Regions from separate parts of the Rhizobium sp. R339 genome, predicted to be linked through region 3. Evidence: riboswitches for the same ligand, from Rfam matches in the RefSeq annotation. Region 3 holds a riboswitch; each other region holds the start of a gene.
What was found. Region 3 has a riboswitch for thiamine pyrophosphate ahead of ATY76_RS26360 (YkoF family thiamine/hydroxymethylpyrimidine-binding protein). Riboswitches for the same ligand answer to the same signal wherever they lie in the genome.
Positions count from the first base shown of each region.

Region 1 (6,361 bases), on a different contig from region 3:
GCGGTCGCCGATACCGGAATTGACAAAAACCACCCACATTTCAAAACGCTTGGCACGCTCGATCTGCCGGACGGCCTTTATCACCGGGATTTCACCATCGACGATCCCGATCCCGACCCGGTCGTGGCGTCGGATGCGGCGTTGATCGACACGGCCGGCCATGGAACCCACGTTGCCGGCATCATCGCCGGTCGCACCTCCGTAAAAGAAGTACCGAAAACGAAAGCGCTAAAGACTATTTGCGTGACCTCGCAGATTCGCAAGGAGGATGGAACAAAATCAACGGTCAACGATCCGCACGAAGGCGTCATCACCGGCATGGCGCCGCACTGTAAGCTGATGAGCCTGAAAGTGCTGATTAACGAGAAGCAGGGAAAGCTCAGCAATCTGCTGGCTGCGATCAATTACGTCCAACGCTCGAACGATTATGGGCGTAACCTCAAGATTCACGGCATCAATCTCAGCCTCGGCTACACCTTTGATCCGGCCTGGTTCGCCGCCGGGCAAAGCCCGCTTTGCGTGGAGGTCAACCGGCTTGTCCGCTCGGGCGTCTGCGTGGTGGTCGCAGCCGGCAATGCCGGCTACGGCACGGTGACGCAATTTTCCGGCGCGCCGGAACGCGCCGCCCATGTCGGCACGATCATGGATCCCGGCAATGCCGCGCTTGCCATCACTGTCGGCTCGACGCATCGCGACATGCCGCACACCTATGGCGTCTCCTATTTCTCCTCGAAGGGACCGACGGCCGACGGGCGCATGAAGCCGGATCTCGTCGCCCCCGGCGAACGCATCGTCTCGTGCGCACTTCCCGACCGTGACAAACCGAATGAAGCGCCGTTCCGGGAGGATACCGGCACGAGCATGGCGACACCGCATGTTTCCGGCGCGATCGCCGCCTTCCTGTCTGTCCGGCGTGAGTTTCTCGGCCAGCCGGAACGCGTCAAGGAAATCTTCGTCGGCGCGGCGACCGACCTCAAGCGCCGGCCGGAGTTTCAGGGCGCCGGCCTCATCGATCTGATGCGAACACTGCAAGCTGTGTAGGAGGACACATGGACACGCTTGGACCCTCGCCATTCCTATGGCTCGAATTCGACAAGGACGGCGCGATCGATCCCGCGCGGGCGGAGAAACTCGCCGCCCTGCTGAACCAGCCCGGCAGGACCGATCTCGTGGTCATCTCGCACGGCTGGAAGAACACCAAGGACGATGCCCGCACGCTCTATGGAACGCTCTGGGCCAACGCCTGCAAGAAACTGGCACCCGACAAGGCGCGCCGCACCGTCGTCGCCGGCATCGTCTGGCCGGCCAAGGCCTATCGGACGGATTTCGACACGGAAACGCTGGTGGCCTCAGGCGGCGGCGCCCAGGCAGCCGACGGCGCAGCGGCGCCGGTCGAGGATCTCGACGAGGCAGCTTTCAAGGACGTGCTGGCCGATTTCGAGGATCTTTTCGGTCCGGATGGTGCTGGCACGGCCGAAAAGGCGCGGGCCGCAGCCGAGACACTTGATGAAACGACGTCACTTTTCCTCGTCAGGAAAGGCAAAGAGGCAATCGGCTCTCCCCAATCCGATACCGAGCTCAAGGCGGATGCCGAACCGATCGCGCTCGCGACGGAGGATGCCAATAGCGCGAAGGTGCTGATGGAAGGTCTCGTCCCGCCGCCAACCTTCAGTCTCGAAAGCTCGGTCGGCAAGGCGCAGGGTCTCGGCGACGTCGTCTCGGGCTTGATCTCCGGCCCAAGAGCGGCGGTGGCGCGGTTCCTGAACCAGCTCACCTATTACGAAATGAAGAAACGCGCCGGCGTCGTCGGCGAGGCACTGACCAAAAACGTCCTGTCGAAACTCGTGCTGCAGCAGCCGATCCGGCTGCATCTCATCGGCCACAGCTTCGGCGCCCGGCTGGTCTCGGCGGCGGCGAACAAGCTCGCCCCGGTCCCGAAGCTGGAATTCTTCTCGCTCACTTTGCTGCAGGGCGCCTTCTCGCACAATGGGTTCGCCAAAGAGATCAAGCCGGGCCTTGCCGGCGCTTTTCCCGATGTGGTCGGCAAACCGACTGGCCCGATCTGCGTCACCCATACCCATAACGATCTCGCCTGCACCCTCGCTTATGCGCTGGCCTCGCGCCTGTCGCGCGATATCGCCAAGAGCATCGGCGATGCCAACGACGAATTCGGCGCGATGGGGGCGAACGGTCCTCAGCACCTGAAGACTGGACAGGCGGTCGAGGACGATGCGGATGCCGTCTTCGCGCCGAAAGCCGGCAAGGTGAACACCTTCCTGGCGGACAAATATATCATCAAGACCGCGGCGTCGGATGCCCACAACAATGTCGCGAACGAGGAGGTCGGCCGGCTGCTGGCAAAGATCGTCGGCTGATCGTCTTCGTGATTTGGCCACACCGCACGCTTCGCGAATTGTCATTTTCCGGGTGACATGCGCCCCGTTCTCTGCGAAAACAAACCCGATGAGAGACAGGGGCGTCCGCCGGCAGGCGGGCTGAGAAGCACCCTTCGAACCTGAACCGGATCATGCCGGCGGAGGGAGTCGCTCGGGGTTGGGCCTTGCCCGCATAAACCGCCCCGTGCCCTGCCCCCGCCTGAAAGGGGCAACAGCAGATGAAGACCACGTCGGGAGCAATGCTGAAGGCGATGCGCGAAAAGCCGCCGCTCGTTCAGTGCATCACCAATTGCGTCGCCATGAACATTGCGGCAAACGTCCTGCTCGCCGCCGGCGCCTCGCCGGCTATGGTGCATGCTGCGGAAGAAGCCGGCGAATTCGCCGCCATTGCAAACGCATTGACCATCAATATCGGCACGCTTTCGCCCCAATGGATCGAAGGCATGCAGGCGGCTGCCAAGGCAGCGAACGCAGCCGGAAAACCCTGGGTGCTCGATCCGGTCGCGCATTACGCCACCGCCTTCCGCCGCAAGGCGGTCGCCGATCTCCTGGCGCTCAAGCCCACGATCATTCGCGGCAATGCGTCCGAGATCATCGCGCTTGCCGGCGGAGAGAGCCGCGGCCAGGGCGTCGACAGCCGCGACCCCGTCGAGCAGGCCGAGGATTCGGCGCGGCGGCTCGCGGAGCGGCAGCAGTCGATCGTTATCGTCACCGGCGCGGTGGATTTCGTCACCGACGGTCAAAGGGCCGTGCGGGTCGCAGGCGGCTCTGCCCTGATGCCGCAGGTCACCGCGCTCGGCTGCTCGCTCACCTGCCTCGTCGGCGCCTTCGCCGCGACCGCACCCGAGGACCTCTTCGGCGCGACGGTCGCCGCCCTCGCGACCTTCGCCGTCGCCGGCGAAGATGCGGCACTGGGTGCTGCGGGCCCGGGCTCCTTCTCCTGGCGATTGCTCGATGCGCTGGCTGCCATCGATGCCGAAACGCTCGACGCCAGAGCAAGGGTATCGGTCGTATGAAGCGCTTCGACCTCTCGCTCTATCTCGTCCTCGATCCCGATCTCTGCGCCGGGATCGGCATGGTCGAGACGGCGCGCCTCGCCGCTGCCGGCGGCGCGACGATGGTGCAGCTGCGTGACAAACATGCGGGCACAGCGAGAATGATCGAAACCGGCCAGGCCTTGAAACAAGTGCTCGACGGCACAGGCGCCCTCCTCATCGTCAATGATGACGTCGAGGCGGCAATCGCCATCGGTGCCGACGGCCTGCATATCGGCCAGGACGACATGGATGCGCGTGACGCGCGGCAGATGATCGGCCCCGGCATGATCCTCGGCTTGTCGGTGGAAACCGCGCAGCTCGCCGGCGCCGTCGATCCTGATATCGTCGATTATACCGGCGTCGGACCGGTGTTTGCGACACCGACCAAGGCCGACCACAAGCAGCCGATCGGCTTTGACGGGCTTGCCAGGCTGGTACAGTCCTCACCGGTGCCGTCGGTCGCCATCGGCGGGCTCAAGGCGGAACATGTGGCAGGCGTATTTGCCGCAGGAGCCGAGGGGCTTGCTGTCGTCTCCGCAATCTGCGGCGTGCCCGACCCCGAAGCGGCAACACGTCGCATCGAAGCAGAAATCCGAAAGGTCCGCCCATGATCCGCAACGTTCTCTCCATCGCCGGTTCCGATCCCTCGGGCGGGGCCGGCATCCAGGCCGACCTCAAGGCCTTTTCCGCCCGCGGCGTCTATGGCATGGCGGTGTTGACGGCGCTGACGGCGCAGAACACGCAAGGAGTGAGCGGCGTGCATCTGGTGCCGCCGGAGTTCGTCGCCGACCAGATCAATGCCGTCTTTGCCGATGTGCGCGTCAATGCCGTCAAGATCGGCATGATCGCCAATGCCGGGATCGCCGAAGCCGTCGCAGCAGCCCTCGCGGGCCGGCGCGGCATTCCCATAGTCATCGATCCCGTCATGATCGCCAAGGGCGGCGCGGCCCTGCTTGCGCCCGAAGCGATCGACGTGCTGACCCGCCGGCTGCTGCCGCTCGCAACCCTCCTCACGCCGAACCTGCCCGAAGCCGCAGCGCTGCTGCACCGACCGGTCGCAAGCAGTCGCGAAGAGATGGCGGCACAGGCCGAGCAGCTGCGCGCGCTAGGCCCTGCCGCGGTGCTGGTCAAAGGCGGCCATCTCGACAGCGATGAGAGCCCCGATGTGCTTGCCACTGTCGGCGGCCTGCACTGGTTCGAGGCGAGGCGCGTGCCGACCAAGAATACGCACGGCACCGGCTGCACGCTCTCCAGCGCGCTGGCGGCCGAGCTTGCCAAGGGCGCCTCGGCCGAGCAGGCCGTCGCCATTGCGAAGGATTATCTCGCCGATGCGGTCGCCGCCGCCGACAGCCTCACCGTCGGCTCCGGCCACGGCCCGGTGCAGCATTTTCACGCGCTGTGGAAGCACGGGGAATAACCGATCTCGCCGAAAGCGGCGCAGGCATCAGGATTGCGAGAGAAAAACGGCCCGGACCCCCGGGCCGTTTTCGTTCGTACCCTCGGCCGGCACTGAACCGAAGCTGCCGGGGCCGAGCGCACTGCTCCATTTGAAAATCCCTGTTGACAAGCCCGGCCAGATGGCCAAGTCTATAACACTAAAAGGGGATAAATTCCGTAATAACGGAATAATTGGAGGAGAGACAGGTGCCAGACCTGCTTGTGAGCTTATATTCCGCCAAGCTCGCCGAACTGAAAGAACGGGCCGATATCGTCGGCGCCTCCATCCGCCCGGCCCTCCCCCCGGAACTGCATCTCGTCGTCAATTGGGCTCGCGAACACTTCAGTGAGAACTGGGCAAGCGAGGTCTCGGTCGCCTTTTCCCGCCAGCCTGTTGCCTGCCTGATCGCCGTCGAAGACGGCAAGCTGCTCGGTTTTGCCTGCTACGACACCACCGCACGCGGCTTCTTCGGTCCGACCGGCGTCGCCCCGGAAGCGCGCGGCCAGGGCATCGGGCTCGCTTTGTTTTCCGCTTGCCTTCAGACCATGAAGTCGCTCGGCCATGCCTATGCCGTCATCGGCGACGCCGGCCCGGTCGATTTCTACGCCAGGACCGCAGGCGCGATCGCCATCCCCGCCCCCGACAAGGGCATTTACGAAGGCATGCTCAGAAGCGCGCCGAAATGACCATCTGATACCGGAGCACCAGAATTGTCCTCGACCCCGCTCGCCCTTTTCGTCGGCCTCCCGAACCCCACGATTTCGGATGACGAATTCGCCCTCTTCCGCGAGACCAATCCGCTCGGCCTCTTCGTCGGCCGGCGCAATCAGCGCGAGCCGCAACAGACGAGGCGGCTGATCGAACGCTTCCGCGAAGCCGTCGGCCGCGACGACGCGCCAGTCTTCACCGACCAGGAAGGCGGGCGCGTCCAGCACCTCGATGCCGGCCCCTGGCCGCTCTTTCGCAGCTTCGGCCAGTTCGCCGAACTTGCGCGCCGCGATTTCGATCTCGGCAGAAAGGCGCTCCGCCTTTCCTCCCAGGCCATGGGCGCGATGATGACGGAACTCGGTCTTTCCAGCGGCTGCTCGCCCGTTCTCGACCTCGTCTTCGAGACGACGAGCGCGGTCATCGGCGCCCGCTCCTTTGGCCCCGATCCCGATGTCATCGCCGCCCTCGGCCGCGAGGTGGTCGACGGTCTGCTGGAGACCGGCAACATGCCCGTCATGAAACATATTCCCGGCCATGGCCGCGGGACGCTCGACTCCCACAAGGAGCGTCCGGTCGTCAGTGCCTCCCGCGAGACGCTGACCACGACGGATTTCAAGCCCTTCGTCGTCCTGAAGGACACGCCCTGGGCCATGGTCGCCCACGTCGTCTATTCGACCTATGACGCAGAACTTCCGGCCTCCGTGTCGCCTGTCATGCACGACGTGATCCGCAAGGATCTGGGTTATGAGGGCGTGTTGATTTCCGACTGCATCTTCATGGAA
Region 1 is NZ_LOKV01000006.1:17,912-24,272, forward strand. Features, by position in the region: gene ATY76_RS09880 (S8 family peptidase) at 1-1,041, shown strand, start outside; gene ATY76_RS09885 (hypothetical protein) at 1,050-2,375, shown strand; TPP riboswitch at 2,463-2,559, shown strand; gene thiM (hydroxyethylthiazole kinase) at 2,636-3,412, shown strand; gene thiE (thiamine phosphate synthase) at 3,409-4,044, shown strand; gene thiD (bifunctional hydroxymethylpyrimidine kinase/phosphomethylpyrimidine kinase) at 4,041-4,850, shown strand; gene ATY76_RS09905 (GNAT family N-acetyltransferase) at 5,078-5,557, shown strand; gene ATY76_RS09910 (glycoside hydrolase family 3 N-terminal domain-containing protein) at 5,582-6,361, shown strand, end outside.
Region 1: another riboswitch for thiamine pyrophosphate. It lies ahead of thiM (hydroxyethylthiazole kinase); the one in region 3 lies ahead of ATY76_RS26360 (YkoF family thiamine/hydroxymethylpyrimidine-binding protein).

Region 2 (6,361 bases), on a different contig from region 3:
TGACGCTTGCCACTTGCACCACGCCGGTCGCCAACAGGTCCCGGCAGACAGTGCGGATCGCCCACCGCCCCAGTTCGATGATCGACCCTGTCCTTTCCGCGACTGGAATAAATGTGGCGGGGGATACCGCCGTTCCGTCCAACATCCTCAAACGCATTAAAGCTTCAACGGCATCCATCTTGCCTGTCTGCACGTTGCGGATCGGCTGATAGACGAGGGAGACAAGGTCGTGTTCAACCGCGATCTTCAGGGTCGCAGCTATATCCTCGCTGTCATCGCTACTCAGCGGGTCTTCAGGATCGAAGACCCGCAGGGTGTTGCGGCCCGTTGCCTTGGCGGCATAAAGCGCCCGATCAGCTTCATGAATGACCTTGTCGACCTGCTTGGTCTGGTCCCGCGTATAGGAGACGCCGACACTTACGGTGATGACGGTGGTCCCGTCTCGCCTGTGCTCGTGCGGCCAAGCCAGCGCTCGAACGGCAGCACACATGGCTTCCGCGAGCTCCGCCGCTCTTTCCGGGTTCGGCATCGGTGTGATGACGATGAATTCCTCGCCGCCATATCGCCCGATGATCGCGTCATGGGACAAGGCCACGTTTTGAAGAAGCTGGGAGACCGCTACAAGACACCGGTCACCTTCTTGATGGCCGTAGCAGTCGTTATAGCGCTTGAAATGATCCACATCGATAAGCAGGACGGCAAAGGGCGCCCTCTGGTCCTGCCAGCGTTGCCAATGATCACGCAGACGTTGATCGATTGCCCGGCGATTTTCCAGGCCGGTCAACGAGTCCGTATTCGAGAGGTGCAAAAGAGCCTTGCCCCTTTCATCGGCCGCAGCCTGCTGCAAACCAGCTTCAAGAGCATTGAGGAACACTTTGTAGCGCTCTCGATTGAGCTGAAGGTTCACGTAAGAGGTAAAAATAAAGCAGGAAATGCAGAAGGCGCCGAGGATCAGCTTGTGGAGAAGCACCATAGGCACGAACAGATAGAGGGCGCCGATGAAGATGAGCACGTTCGTTGCGGAGGCGGCAAGAGCAACCGGAAAACGGAAACTGAAGAACAAGTTGACGCTCATCATAAAGATCGCGCCAAAAACCATATAATATGAGAAAGCGTCCCTGACCGTGGTCATCTGGCCGGTCAGAAGCCAGACAAGATAAGCTGCCAGGACGGACACCGCCGCGGCCATGTCGACCGTGTCGGCCTTTGCTTTGCGGTAGAGTAAGAGTTCCAGCAGGCAGAGCGCAGTGACGCCGACCGCCAACCGGCCAGCAATTGTGTACTGAACGACATCACCGATAAAAAGATAGTCCGTGAAAGAGTAGGCAAGGTAAGCAGCCACCGCTATCCAGAGGCCCTTGCGCGTCGCGCTCTTTCGGCCGCTCTCGCTCTCCTTACTATAAATGCGACGCAACTGTTCTGACGACAGTGTCGGCCGCGTGGCGGCGACTGCGGTCTCGGCTAACACGTGCATCATGCCCCTGCCACCCAACATCTTGCAGCAGTTGTCCTACACAGACCGCTAGCTGAAGCTGGATAGCCCTACACAGACCCCACATCAACCGATAACGCCCGAAACGATCCCCAAGCGGGCGGAGTATCTCTTGGGTTCACTAATACTTTCTAAAGCCAGGACGTGCACGGGGACGCTGCCGCCAACCTTTGCGCTTGACCTTCATGAAAATGGTAAGGATTTTATGCAATCTATTAAATCTCTATTTACCGACGAGGTTTCCTTGGTTCAGCCGCTTTTTTCCCTTGATGGCCAAAGCTTGATTACACCGCAGTCCGTCAGCAATACGCTTCTCTCACCTGGCAAGGATAATGAAACAGACCGCCTGCGAATTGCGGAGGCTGAGTTTGCAATCGTCATCAACATTGCCATGCAGCGATTCGCCGCGGGCAAAGGCCTGTCTGACGCAGTCAGGTGGTTGATTGGTCAGCTCCACGACATCCGGCATAAATTCGGCGCTGTTGTGTGGCAGAAGCTCATCCCGATTATTCAGGCCCATCCCTCGGCAGAGATTCTGCAGCAATGCCCGTTCACTCGTTGGTCCTTTGAAAAACCTCGCGGCTACTCCGGTGATGCCAGTCTCATAGACTTTATTTATGGGCATCCGGCGGTGACCGAAGAAGTGGCCAGATCGACCCTTCTCGGTCTGAATATCTTCGAATACACGATAAACGCTCCCGGCCCGGTAGCCGTAAGGGAGCGTCGCGAAACCCTGACCCGCTACGTCGATGAGACGGCTGCACGAATAGGTCGGGATACCGAGGTCCTCGCCATCGCCGCCGGTCACCTTCGCGAAGCGGAGGAATCAAAAGCACTTGCAGAAGGCAACCTTAAACGCTGGGTTGCTCTTGATCAGGATCCCCACAGTATCGGCTCGATCGCGAGCCAATTCCATAGAACTTCGGTCGAGCCTATCAATGGATCCGTGCGCGGCTTGCTGGCGCGAAAGCATCAGATTGGCACCTTCGATCTCATCTACGCAGCAGGATTGTACGACTACCTCACCGATAAAGTCGCAATCCGACTGACGCAGATTTGCATGGAAATGCTGAAGCCGGGCGGCGTCTTTCTATTTGCCAACTTCTCCGACGAGATGGCCGACGACGGATACATGGAATCCTACATGAACTGGGAGCTCCTCCAGCGTTCCGAGGCCGATATGTGGCGTATTGCCAATGGTAGTGCGCCGGAAAACACGGTTGATAAGACGGTCTGGTTCGGCGCCAACCGCAACATCATCTACAGCACGATAAAAAAGCTGTCGTAGGCTTCGACGGGCTGGGCGCTCACAAAACCGACGCGCCCAGCCCGGCGGCGTCGCCACTCGTGCGTGGCGATCGGGTTACTTTCAGCTCCAGGGTTGACATGAACTGGATCGAGGACGTAGCCTCCGCAGCATTCACCAGGGGGGTCCCGGCAAGGGGCTGAGATACTGCTGGACAATACGGCTTTGCCGGTTTGTGGCGCAGTGACCCGTTGAACCTGATCCAGTTCATACTGGCGTAGGGACGGTGCAAGCGCTCGAAGGCTGCGGATTCACGCGTGGAATCCATGCCGGCGTCTTTTCATCATTCCGGCTGACTGACTGGGTCTCCAACTGCACTTTGGAGCCTCAAACCATGACCATTGCCGCAAAGAACCTCACCCCAACCGTCACCACCGGCGCCCTGCCGTCATCGCGCAAGATCCACGTCGCGGGAGAGATCCATGCCGACGTTCAGGTCCCGATGCGCCAGATCAGCCTCCATCCGACCTCGGGCGAGCCGCCGGTAACCGTCTATGATTCCTCCGGTCCCTACACGATCGAAGGCGCCGATATCCGTATCGAGCAAGGTCTTGCCGCGCTGCGCCGCGACTGGGTGCTCGCCCGCGGCGACGTCGAGCCCTATGAGGGCCGCAGCATCCGTCCCGAGGATAACGGTTTTGCCAGCGGCGAGCGGCTGACGCCGGAATTTCCGGCAAAACGGCAGCCGTTGCGGGCCAAGGACGGCAAGGCGGTGACACAGCTGGCTTACGCGCGCGCCGGGATCATCACTCCGGAGATGGAATTCATCGCGATCCGCGAAAATCTCGGCCGCAAAGCCCAGGCCGGCGTGATGCTTCGCGATGGCGAGAGCTTCGGCGCCCATATTCCCGATCACGTGACGCCGGAATTCGTGCGCCAGGAAGTCGCCGCCGGCCGGGCCATTATTCCGGCCAATATCAATCATCCGGAATCGGAACCGATGATCATCGGCCGGAATTTCCTGGTGAAGATCAACGCCAATATCGGCAATTCGGCGGTGACCTCGTCAATGGCGGAGGAGGTCGAGAAGATGGTCTGGGCCGCCCGCTGGGGCGCCGACACCGTCATGGACCTTTCGACCGGCCGCAACATCCACAATATCCGTGAATGGATCATCCGCAACTCACCGCTGCCGATCGGCACCGTGCCGCTTTACCAGGCGCTGGAAAAGGTCGAAGGCATCGCCGAAAACCTCACCTGGGAGATCTATCGCGACACGCTGATCGAACAGGCCGAACAGGGCGTCGACTATTTCACCATCCATGCCGGCGTGCGGCTGCATTACATCCCGCTGACCGTCAATCGCGTCACCGGCATCGTCTCGCGCGGCGGCTCGATCATGGCCAAGTGGTGTTTGCACCATCATCGCGAAAGCTTCCTCTACGAGCATTTCGAGGAAATCTGCGACATCTGCCGCGCCTATGACGTCTCCTTCTCACTCGGCGACGGCCTGCGCCCCGGCTCGATCGCCGATGCCAACGACGCGGCGCAATTCGCCGAACTCGAAACGCTCGGCGAGCTGACGAAGATCGCCTGGGCCAGGGATTGCCAGGTCATGATCGAGGGGCCGGGCCACGTGCCGATGCACAAGATCAAGGAAAACATGGACAAGCAGCTTGCGGTCTGCGGCGAGGCCCCCTTTTATACGCTCGGCCCGCTGACGACCGACATCGCGCCGGGCTACGATCACATCACCTCAGGGATCGGCGCGGCGATGATCGGCTGGTTCGGCACGGCCATGCTCTGCTACGTCACGCCGAAGGAGCATCTCGGCCTGCCTGACCGCAACGACGTCAAAACAGGCGTCATCACCTACAAGATCGCCGCCCATGCCGCCGATCTCGCCAAGGGCCATCCCGCGGCGCGCATCCGCGACGATGCGCTGTCGCGCGCCCGTTTCGAATTCCGCTGGGAAGACCAGTTCAACCTTTCCCTCGATCCCGAAACGGCCCGCTCCTTCCACGACGAGACGCTTCCGAAGGAAGCGCACAAGGTCGCCCATTTCTGTTCGATGTGCGGCCCGAAATTCTGCTCGATGAGGATATCACACGATATAAGGTCGGAAGCGCAGAAGGAGGGTCTTGAGGCCATGGCCGCCCGCTACCGCGAAGGCGGCGACCTTTATGTTGCCGTCTCTTCGATCGAGGGGCCCTCTCCGATCGAGACCACGGGAGCCTGAGATGCACGTCCTCGTCAAAGGGGCCGGCATCTCAGGGCTCCTCGTTGCGCACGAACTGCAGGCCCGCGGCGCCGAGGTCAGCATCGTCGACCCGCATGCGAATTTCGACCGGGCCGCGTCGTGGCTCGCCGGCGGCATGCTGGCGCCGTGGTGCGAGCGTGAAAGCGCCGACGAGGCCGTGGTCCGGCTTGGGGCGCAGGCGGCCGACCGCTGGGAGGCGATCCTGCCCGGCCACGTCGTCCGCAACGGGACATTGGTGGTCGCGCCGGCGCGTGACCATGGGGAGCTGAAGCGCTTTGCCGGGCGGACGAGCAGTTACCGATGGGTGAAAGAGGAAGACATCGCCCTGCTCGAGCCGGCTCTTGCCGGCCGGTTCCGGCATGGCCTGTTTTTCCCCGAGGAAGCGCATCTCGATCCCCGGCGGGCACTCGTCGCGCTGAAAGACAAACTGTCGGCGCAGGGCGTCTTCTTCGCAGGCGGCGCTGTGGAGGACGGCGATTTCTCCGATATTGTTGACTGCACGGGTGCTGCGCGCATTGGCCAGGTTGACGACCTGCGCGGCGTGCGAGGCGAAATGCTCTATCTGCACAGCGATGAAATAGAGCTTTCACGGTCCGTCCGCCTGCTTCATCCCCGCATCCCCGTCTATGTCGTGCCCCGCGGCGGCGGCCTCTTCATGGTCGGCGCGACCATGATCGAGAGCGATTTCGGCGGGCCGATCACCGCACGCTCGCTGATGGAATTGCTGAACGCGGCTTACACGCTGCATCCAGCCTTTGCTGACGCGACCCTTGTCGAAACCGGAGCCGGCATTCGCCCGGCCTTCCCCGACAACCTCCCCCGGGTGATGCGGCAAGGCAATGCCGTCGTCGTCAACGGCCTTTATCGCCACGGTTTTCTCCTGGCGCCCACAATGGCGGCAAAAGCCGCCGATCTCGTCTTTTCCGGACGGACGAAGCAAAGGAGCTCCCAATGCGTCTGATCATCAATGGCGAACCCCAGACAATCGCCGCAAGCACGCTTTCGCAGCTGCTCACCGCACTCGACTACGAGGGAGAATGGCTGGCAACCGCGGTCAACGGCGAGCTCGTTCCTCGCGAGGACCGCGACGATCACGCTCTCAACGACAATGACCGGGTCGAGATCCTGACCCCGATGCAGGGAGGCTGACATGCTTGATCTCTACGGAAACCAGATCGGATCGCGGCTTCTTCTCGGGACCGCGCGCTACCCTTCGCCGGCGGTCCTCGCCGACGCCGTCAAGCGATCCGGAACGGACATCGTCACCGTGTCGCTGCGGCGTGAAGCTGTCGGCGGGCGCAGCGGCAACGTCTTCTTCGACATGATCCGCGCGCTCGGAGTGCGCGTGCTCCCCAATACCGCC
Region 2 is NZ_LOKV01000002.1:74,279-80,639, reverse strand. Features, by position in the region: gene ATY76_RS05920 (EAL domain-containing protein) at 1-1,477, opposite strand, end outside; gene ATY76_RS05915 (class I SAM-dependent methyltransferase) at 1,737-2,780, shown strand; TPP riboswitch at 2,908-3,040, shown strand; gene thiC (phosphomethylpyrimidine synthase ThiC) at 3,133-4,977, shown strand; gene thiO (glycine oxidase ThiO) at 4,979-5,959, shown strand; gene thiS (sulfur carrier protein ThiS) at 5,950-6,147, shown strand; gene ATY76_RS05895 (thiazole synthase) at 6,149-6,361, shown strand, end outside.
Region 2: another riboswitch for thiamine pyrophosphate. It lies ahead of thiC (phosphomethylpyrimidine synthase ThiC); the one in region 3 lies ahead of ATY76_RS26360 (YkoF family thiamine/hydroxymethylpyrimidine-binding protein).

Region 3 (6,361 bases):
GGGAAAAAGGGTTCGCCAATGCCACTGGCTCATGAACAGCATGCCGGAGACGTAGCGGAGCGCAAGCTCCGGCGTCAGCGGCAGGGCAAGCAGCGTCAGGCTGAGGGCGAAGCTGACGGTGGCGGCGACCCAGAAGCCGGGGGCAATACGCGCCGCCCTGCGGATCGCATATTCCCGCAGGTTCGGCATATCGCCGCCCGCGTCGAGCGCGCGCCAGAAGGGACGAGCCAGAAGAAAGCCGCTCAGCACGAAGAAAATGGCAACGCCGAAATTGCCGAAGCGGGCGATATGTGCGGCCGGCGCAAGCTCGTCGGGAATCCTGCGCATATCCAGCCGCAGCACGAGATGGTGGGCAAGCACCAGCAGACAGGCCGTCGCGCGCAGAAAGTCCGCCCCGGCCAGTCTTTCCTCTTGTCTCATCGCGCCCCTCGCCTTGCCCGGCGATTGTGACGTGGAAAGCCGCGCCGGGCAAGGCTGGGATTGGGTTCAGCCAAGGAGTTCGTTGGTATAATAGGCGGAAAAGTCCGGCTTCTCCTTGAGTGCGGCGCCGTTCGCATCGACCAGGATGCCGTTCTCGAGGAGGAAACTGCCGATGGCCTCGGCCTTTGCCGGGTCGAGGTTGCCGATCACGCCGGCCTCCGATTTCAGGAAGTGCCCCTCGATCAAGGCCTTCTGAGAGGCCTTTACCAGTTCCGTATTCATCAGCGCGCCATTGCTGCCGGAGATCAACAGGTCGCAGGCTTCGTCGGGATGGTCGATGGAATAGGCGTAACCCTGGCGCGTCGCCTGGATGAAGGCGCGGGCATGCTCCCGGCTTGCCGCGAGATAGGCGTCGCTAGAGACGATCACCGTCGTCTGTTCGTCGGGAATGCCATAATCGGAATAGTGGAAGCGGCTGATGTTCCGGTTTTCCAATTGGGCGGCGATGCCTTCCCAGGTGTAGATCTCCAGCGTGAAATCGATCGAGCCATTGTCCAGCGCCTCGTAGGCAGAGGTGCCGAGGGTGACGGTCTTGACGTCGCCCTTGCCGCCGTCGTTGCGGATCATCGCGGAGACCAGCGCGCTCTCCCAGGTGCCGCCGAAGCCGCCGTAGGTCTTGCCGTCGAGATCCTTGGGGCTCTTGATGTCGTCGCGTCCGCCCTTGAAGATCAGGCGGGCGGTTTCGGTCTGGACGACGCCGTAGACCATCTTCACGTCGCCGCCGCCGGCGCGCTGCGTGATGGCTTCGATCTCGCTGCTGATGCCGAAATCGGCGACGCCGTTGGACACCAGCGTTCCGGCGCTGGTGTCGGTGAAGGGAAGAATTTCGACATCGAGGCCGGCGGCGGTATAAAAGCCTTTCGCCTTGGCGACATAGATGCCGATATGGTTGGTGTTGGGCGTCCAGTCGAGCGCGATGCGAACCTTTGCCGGCGCCGATTGGGCGAAGGCGACGCGGCCGGCGAGGCTTGTTGCGATGGCGGCGAGGATCGTCTGGCGACGGGTGAGAAGCGGCATGGTGACCTCCTCAGGTCTGTGGAGCGTGAGGCCGAAAAACGTGCGGTTTTTGGACGACATCATGCTCTAACTCTTTAAATTAGAATAGGATTCAGATTTTAGGCCGCCTGGCCTGAAATCATCCTGTTCCAGCGGATGAAGCAGGGTTTGCAGGATTTCAGTCTCGATCGCCTGGGCCGCCGGCGAGCCGAGATCGGCGATGCTTCTCGGGCGGGGCAGGGGAACGCGGAATTCGCGGATGACGTGGGCCGGGCGGGCGGAGAGCACGTAAATGCGGTCGGAAAGAAATACTGCCTCGCGCACATCATGGGTGATCAGCAGCGCCGTCCAGCGGTGCTCGGTCCACATGCCCTGAAGCCACTCCTGGATCTGCGTGCGCGTTAGGGCGTCGAGTGCGCCGAAGGGCTCATCGAGCAGCAGCATGTCCTGGGTCTGGATGACGGTGCGCAGCAGTGCCGCGCGTTGCCGCATGCCGCCGGAAAGCGCGGAGGGATAGTGGTGCTCGAAGCCGGCAAGGCCGAACCGCTCGAACAGCGGCGCGACAGCGGCGCGGGCGGCGCGGCGGCTCATGCCCTTTACCTCCAGGCCGAGCGCGGCATTGTCAATGATCCGGCGCCAGGGCATCAGCGCATCGCGCTGCGGCATGAAGGCGAAGGAATGCAGGGCCTGTTCCAGCGGTACGCCATTGAAAAGCATGGTGCCGGAATCGGGCTGAAGCGCCTGTGTCAGCAATCTCAGCACCGTCGATTTTCCGGAACCGGATGGGCCGACGATCGACACGAACTCACCGTTTGCGACGCTCAGGGAAATATCGCCCAGGACCTTCATGCCGTCGAAGGTCTTCGAGATGTTGCGCAGTTCAAGCATGTCGGTCATCGGCGCCGCTCCCGGGGTGGCTGCCAGGGCATGGCGAGACGCTGGATCATCAGCGTCAGCCCGAAGAGGCAGAGCGTCAGAACGGCGCTGACGATCACGGCTGCGAGCACCAAATCGGGGCGGAAGTTGTTCTTGGCATTGAGGATATAGATGCCAAGGCCGCTCGCGGCGCCGGCATATTCGGCAAAGATCGCGCCGACGACGGCATAGGTGATCGAAATCCTGAGGCCGGCGAAGAAATAGGGCAGGGCGGAGGGGAGCCGGGCGAGTCGGAAAATGCGCCAGCGGCTCGCCTTCATCGAGTTCAGGAGTTCGGCGATGTCGCGGTCGGTCGATTCATAGCCCTGCAGCAGGGCGACCAGCAGGGGGAAGAAGGTTACCAGCGCCACCAGCAGAATCTTCGGCAGCAGGCCGAAGCCGAACCAGAGCACGACGAGGGGTGCGATCGCCACCAGCGGCAGGGTCTGGCTGGCGATGAAGATCGGCAGCAATGCACGGCGCATGAAGGGCACAAAATCCATGAGGATCGAGGAGACGAAGGCGAAGGCCAGCGACAGCGCAAAACCGCCGAGCGTCGCGCTGAGCGTCGGCCAGGTATTGGCGGCCAGCGCTTGCCGGTTCAGCCAACCCTGGATGAGAATGCGGGAGGGGGCCGGCAGGATGGAAGGCTTGATACCGGAAAGATCGACATAGAGTTCCCAGGCCGCCAGGAAGGCGCAGCCGGCGAGCAAGGCGGGCATGCCCCGGTAGAGAGCGGCGCGGAGCGCTGGAAGGCGCCAATCCGATGGTTGCGGCGATGTCGTCACGTTCGATTTCAGGCTTTCGTCGGGCTGTTGGCGGAAATCGTGATGTCGAGGGTCACATGTCCCTCGGGATCGCCGAAGCGATGAAAAGCCTCGCGAATGGTCGCGAAGATAGCGCCGGCATCGCCGCTCAGCCTGGTGCAGAAATTCTTCGAGCGATCGAAGGTTCCGGAGCGCTTCAGGAAGTCGATGCAGCCATAGATCTCATCCATATGGGTTCCGCTTCCCATGACGTAGAGCGAGAATTGGGCGGCGGTCGGCTGACCGGTTTCATCGGCGGCTTCGACGGCGGCCAGTGCAGCGTCTATGCGCCCGGCAAGCGGTTCCGCCTGTTCGGAGGAAGAATTGATGCCGCAGATGGCGTCGTCGGGCTCGCCCGGGCAGCCGCGTGAGACCGCGGCGGAGAGCACGCAATGCTCGCCGGTTTTTGCGGCGGCGACGAACAGATCGCGCATGGCGGAAAAGAGGATGTCGGGCGGGCCGACCAGCAGCGTGGAGATATCGTCGGTCTCGATGCGCAGCCGGTCACGATAGGGATCGAGCGCCTTGACGGCATCAAGGATGATGCCGACGAAATTGCCGGACATCGGATAGAGCGACACTTGTGCGCCGGAAAACATTTGGACCTCGCTCCGCTGGCATTACCCAGATCAGCTTTGAAGGGTCCAGAAGCTTGCGCCTCACATCTCAGCCCCGGCAATACGGAGCTCCCCTGTAATCGGCGCGGAAATTATCACCGGGGGTCTCCTCCCGCAACCGCAAAGTTCGCAACCCGTCCGTGTGGTGGGGATGAGCCGAATGTAAAGGAAAAACACCCGGACGGAGGTCCTGTCCGGGTGTTTCTCGAGGTTCCGTACCTGCCGGGAACGGAACCGAAGCCTGATATTTCGAGGGGCGAGGCAGGCATGCCTCCTTTCGGCGGCCGGGCTTTACGGCTGCAGGAGCAAGATTTATAAAACCTCAACCAATATTGAGGTCAACAGGCGATGGATAGATTTTCTCCGGCCGCGCTCGGCAGGCTGCTCACGGTCGGCGAAGTGGCGGAGCGCAGCGGCCTTGCCGTCTCGGCGCTGCACTTCTACGAGACCAAAGGGCTGATCTCGAGCATTCGCACCCGCGGCAATCAGCGGCGCTACGGCCGCGATGTGCTGCGACGCCTCGGCATCATCAAGGTGGCCCAGCGCGTCGGCATTCCGCTTTCGGAAATCCAGGCGGCGTTCGAATCGCTGCCGCAGGGGCGCACGCCGACAGCCGCCGATTGGCAGACGCTGTCGGGGCTGTGGAAGGACGATCTCGACGAGCGAATCAGGCAATTGAGCCTGCTGCGCGACAGGCTGGCCGGCTGCATCGGCTGCGGCTGTCTGTCGATCGAAAGCTGTCCGCTGCGCAATCCCGGTGACCGGCTCGGCAGGGAAGGACCGGGTGCTCGGCTTCTGGAGGACGAGAGCTAGTTTGCCCGGGGAAGTCTCCCCAGTAAGATTTCTCCCGTGAAGATCGATGCGCGCCTTTCTTTCGGTCTGCGCACTCATATGTTAACAGCGAATGGCGCAACCGGCGGCCATGTCCGCGAGGAGGACGGCTTCGTGTTTCATCCCAGACTGTTTGAAAATCGCAATGTCGTCGTGACCGGCGCCGGTCGCGGCATTGGCCTCGAAGTGGCCCGCCAGTTTCTGGATTGCGGCGCGAAGGTGATCGTCCATACCGGGCGCAAGCCCGGACGGGATCTGCCGGATTTCCTGCTGACGGCCGAATCCGAAAGGCGGGCGCTGTTGCTGAATGCCGATTTCTCGGCTGTCGGCGGCGCGGCGCAGTTTGCCGAAGACGCTCTCGCCTTCTTCGACAAGGTGCATGTGCTCGTCAACAATGCCGGCACCATGCTCGGCCGTTTTCCGGCCGGCACGCTCACCGATGCGGATTATGAGGCGGTCGTGCGACTGAACCAGACATCGGTGGTGGCGCTGACGCGGGCGTTGCTGCCGGCGTTGAAGGCGGCTCAGGGGGCTGCCATCGTCAACACGGTTTCGATTTCGGCGCTGACCGGCGGCAGCCCCGGTTCCTCGATCTATTCGGCTTCGAAAGCTTTCGTGGCGACCTATTCCAAGGCGCTCGCCCGCGAGCTCGCGCCCGACGGAATCCGCGTCAACTGCGTCTCGCCGGGAACGATCGAAACCGATTTCCACGAGCGCTATTCCTCCCGCGAGAAGCTGGAGCAGACCAGAAAATCCATCCCCCTGCAGCGGCTCGGAACGGCGGAGGATTGTGCGCCGGCCTATCTCTTCCTGGCGGCTCCTTCGTTGTCCGGATACATCACCGGCCAGGTGATCGAAATCAACGGCGGTCAGCTTATCTGCTGATTTGTTTGGACCTTTTTTGGCATTTCATCACTTTTGGCCAATTCGCTTCTGCGAATATGCTACTGTACTGATCTACCTCATTGCCTCCTTCCGAGATCTCGAATGCCATTGCCAAAACCGGAGCCGGGGATGACCGGCCAGGAGTTGCATAAGCTCGCTGGAAAAGCCCATGAAGCGAGTGATCTTCTGAAAGCGCTGGCGCACCAGACGCGACTTCTGATCCTCTGTATCTTGTCGACCGAGGAGCGAACGGTAGGCCAGATCGAAAGTATCCTCGGCATCCAGCAGGCAATGGTTTCGCAGCAGCTCGCGCGCTTGAGGCTCGAAGGCCTGGTCAATACGCGCCGCGAGGGCCGGCTGGTCTATTACAGCATCGGCAATGTCAGCGTGCTTGCCTTCCTCGAATCGCTGTTCGATCTCTTTCCAGCTGCGGAAAACAGTTAGCCCCCGCCCTTGCGCAGTACGGCTGCTATGTCGAAGATAAGGGGATGATCGACAAGCTGGAATTCTTTATCGCCCTTGCCAATGAAAAGCATTTCGGCCGCGCCGCGGAAGAGTGCGGGATCTCGCAGCCGACGCTTTCGGCCGCGATCCGGCAGCTCGAAGATCAACTCGGCGTCATGCTGGTGCAGCGCGGCTCCAGGTTCCAGGGGCTGACGCCGGAGGGGCAGCGCGTGCTCGAATGGGCCCGGCGCATCGTCGGCGACACCCGCACCATGCGCGAGGAGATGCGCGCCGCGCGCCGCGGTCTTTCCGGCCACATCCGCCTTGCCGCCATTCCGACGGCGCTGGCCATGCTCTCGCGCATCACCACGCCGTTTCAGGAGCGCC
Region 3 is NZ_LOKV01000025.1:275,313-281,673, forward strand. Features, by position in the region: gene ATY76_RS26340 (acyltransferase) at 1-420, opposite strand, end outside; gene ATY76_RS26345 (ABC transporter substrate-binding protein) at 487-1,497, opposite strand; gene ATY76_RS26350 (ABC transporter ATP-binding protein) at 1,564-2,373, opposite strand; gene ATY76_RS26355 (ABC transporter permease) at 2,370-3,179, opposite strand; gene ATY76_RS26360 (YkoF family thiamine/hydroxymethylpyrimidine-binding protein) at 3,188-3,796, opposite strand; TPP riboswitch at 3,787-3,900, opposite strand; gene soxR (redox-sensitive transcriptional activator SoxR) at 4,163-4,627, shown strand; gene ATY76_RS26370 (SDR family oxidoreductase) at 4,760-5,530, shown strand; gene ATY76_RS26375 (metalloregulator ArsR/SmtB family transcription factor) at 5,633-5,974, shown strand; gene ATY76_RS26380 (LysR family transcriptional regulator) at 6,019-6,361, shown strand, end outside.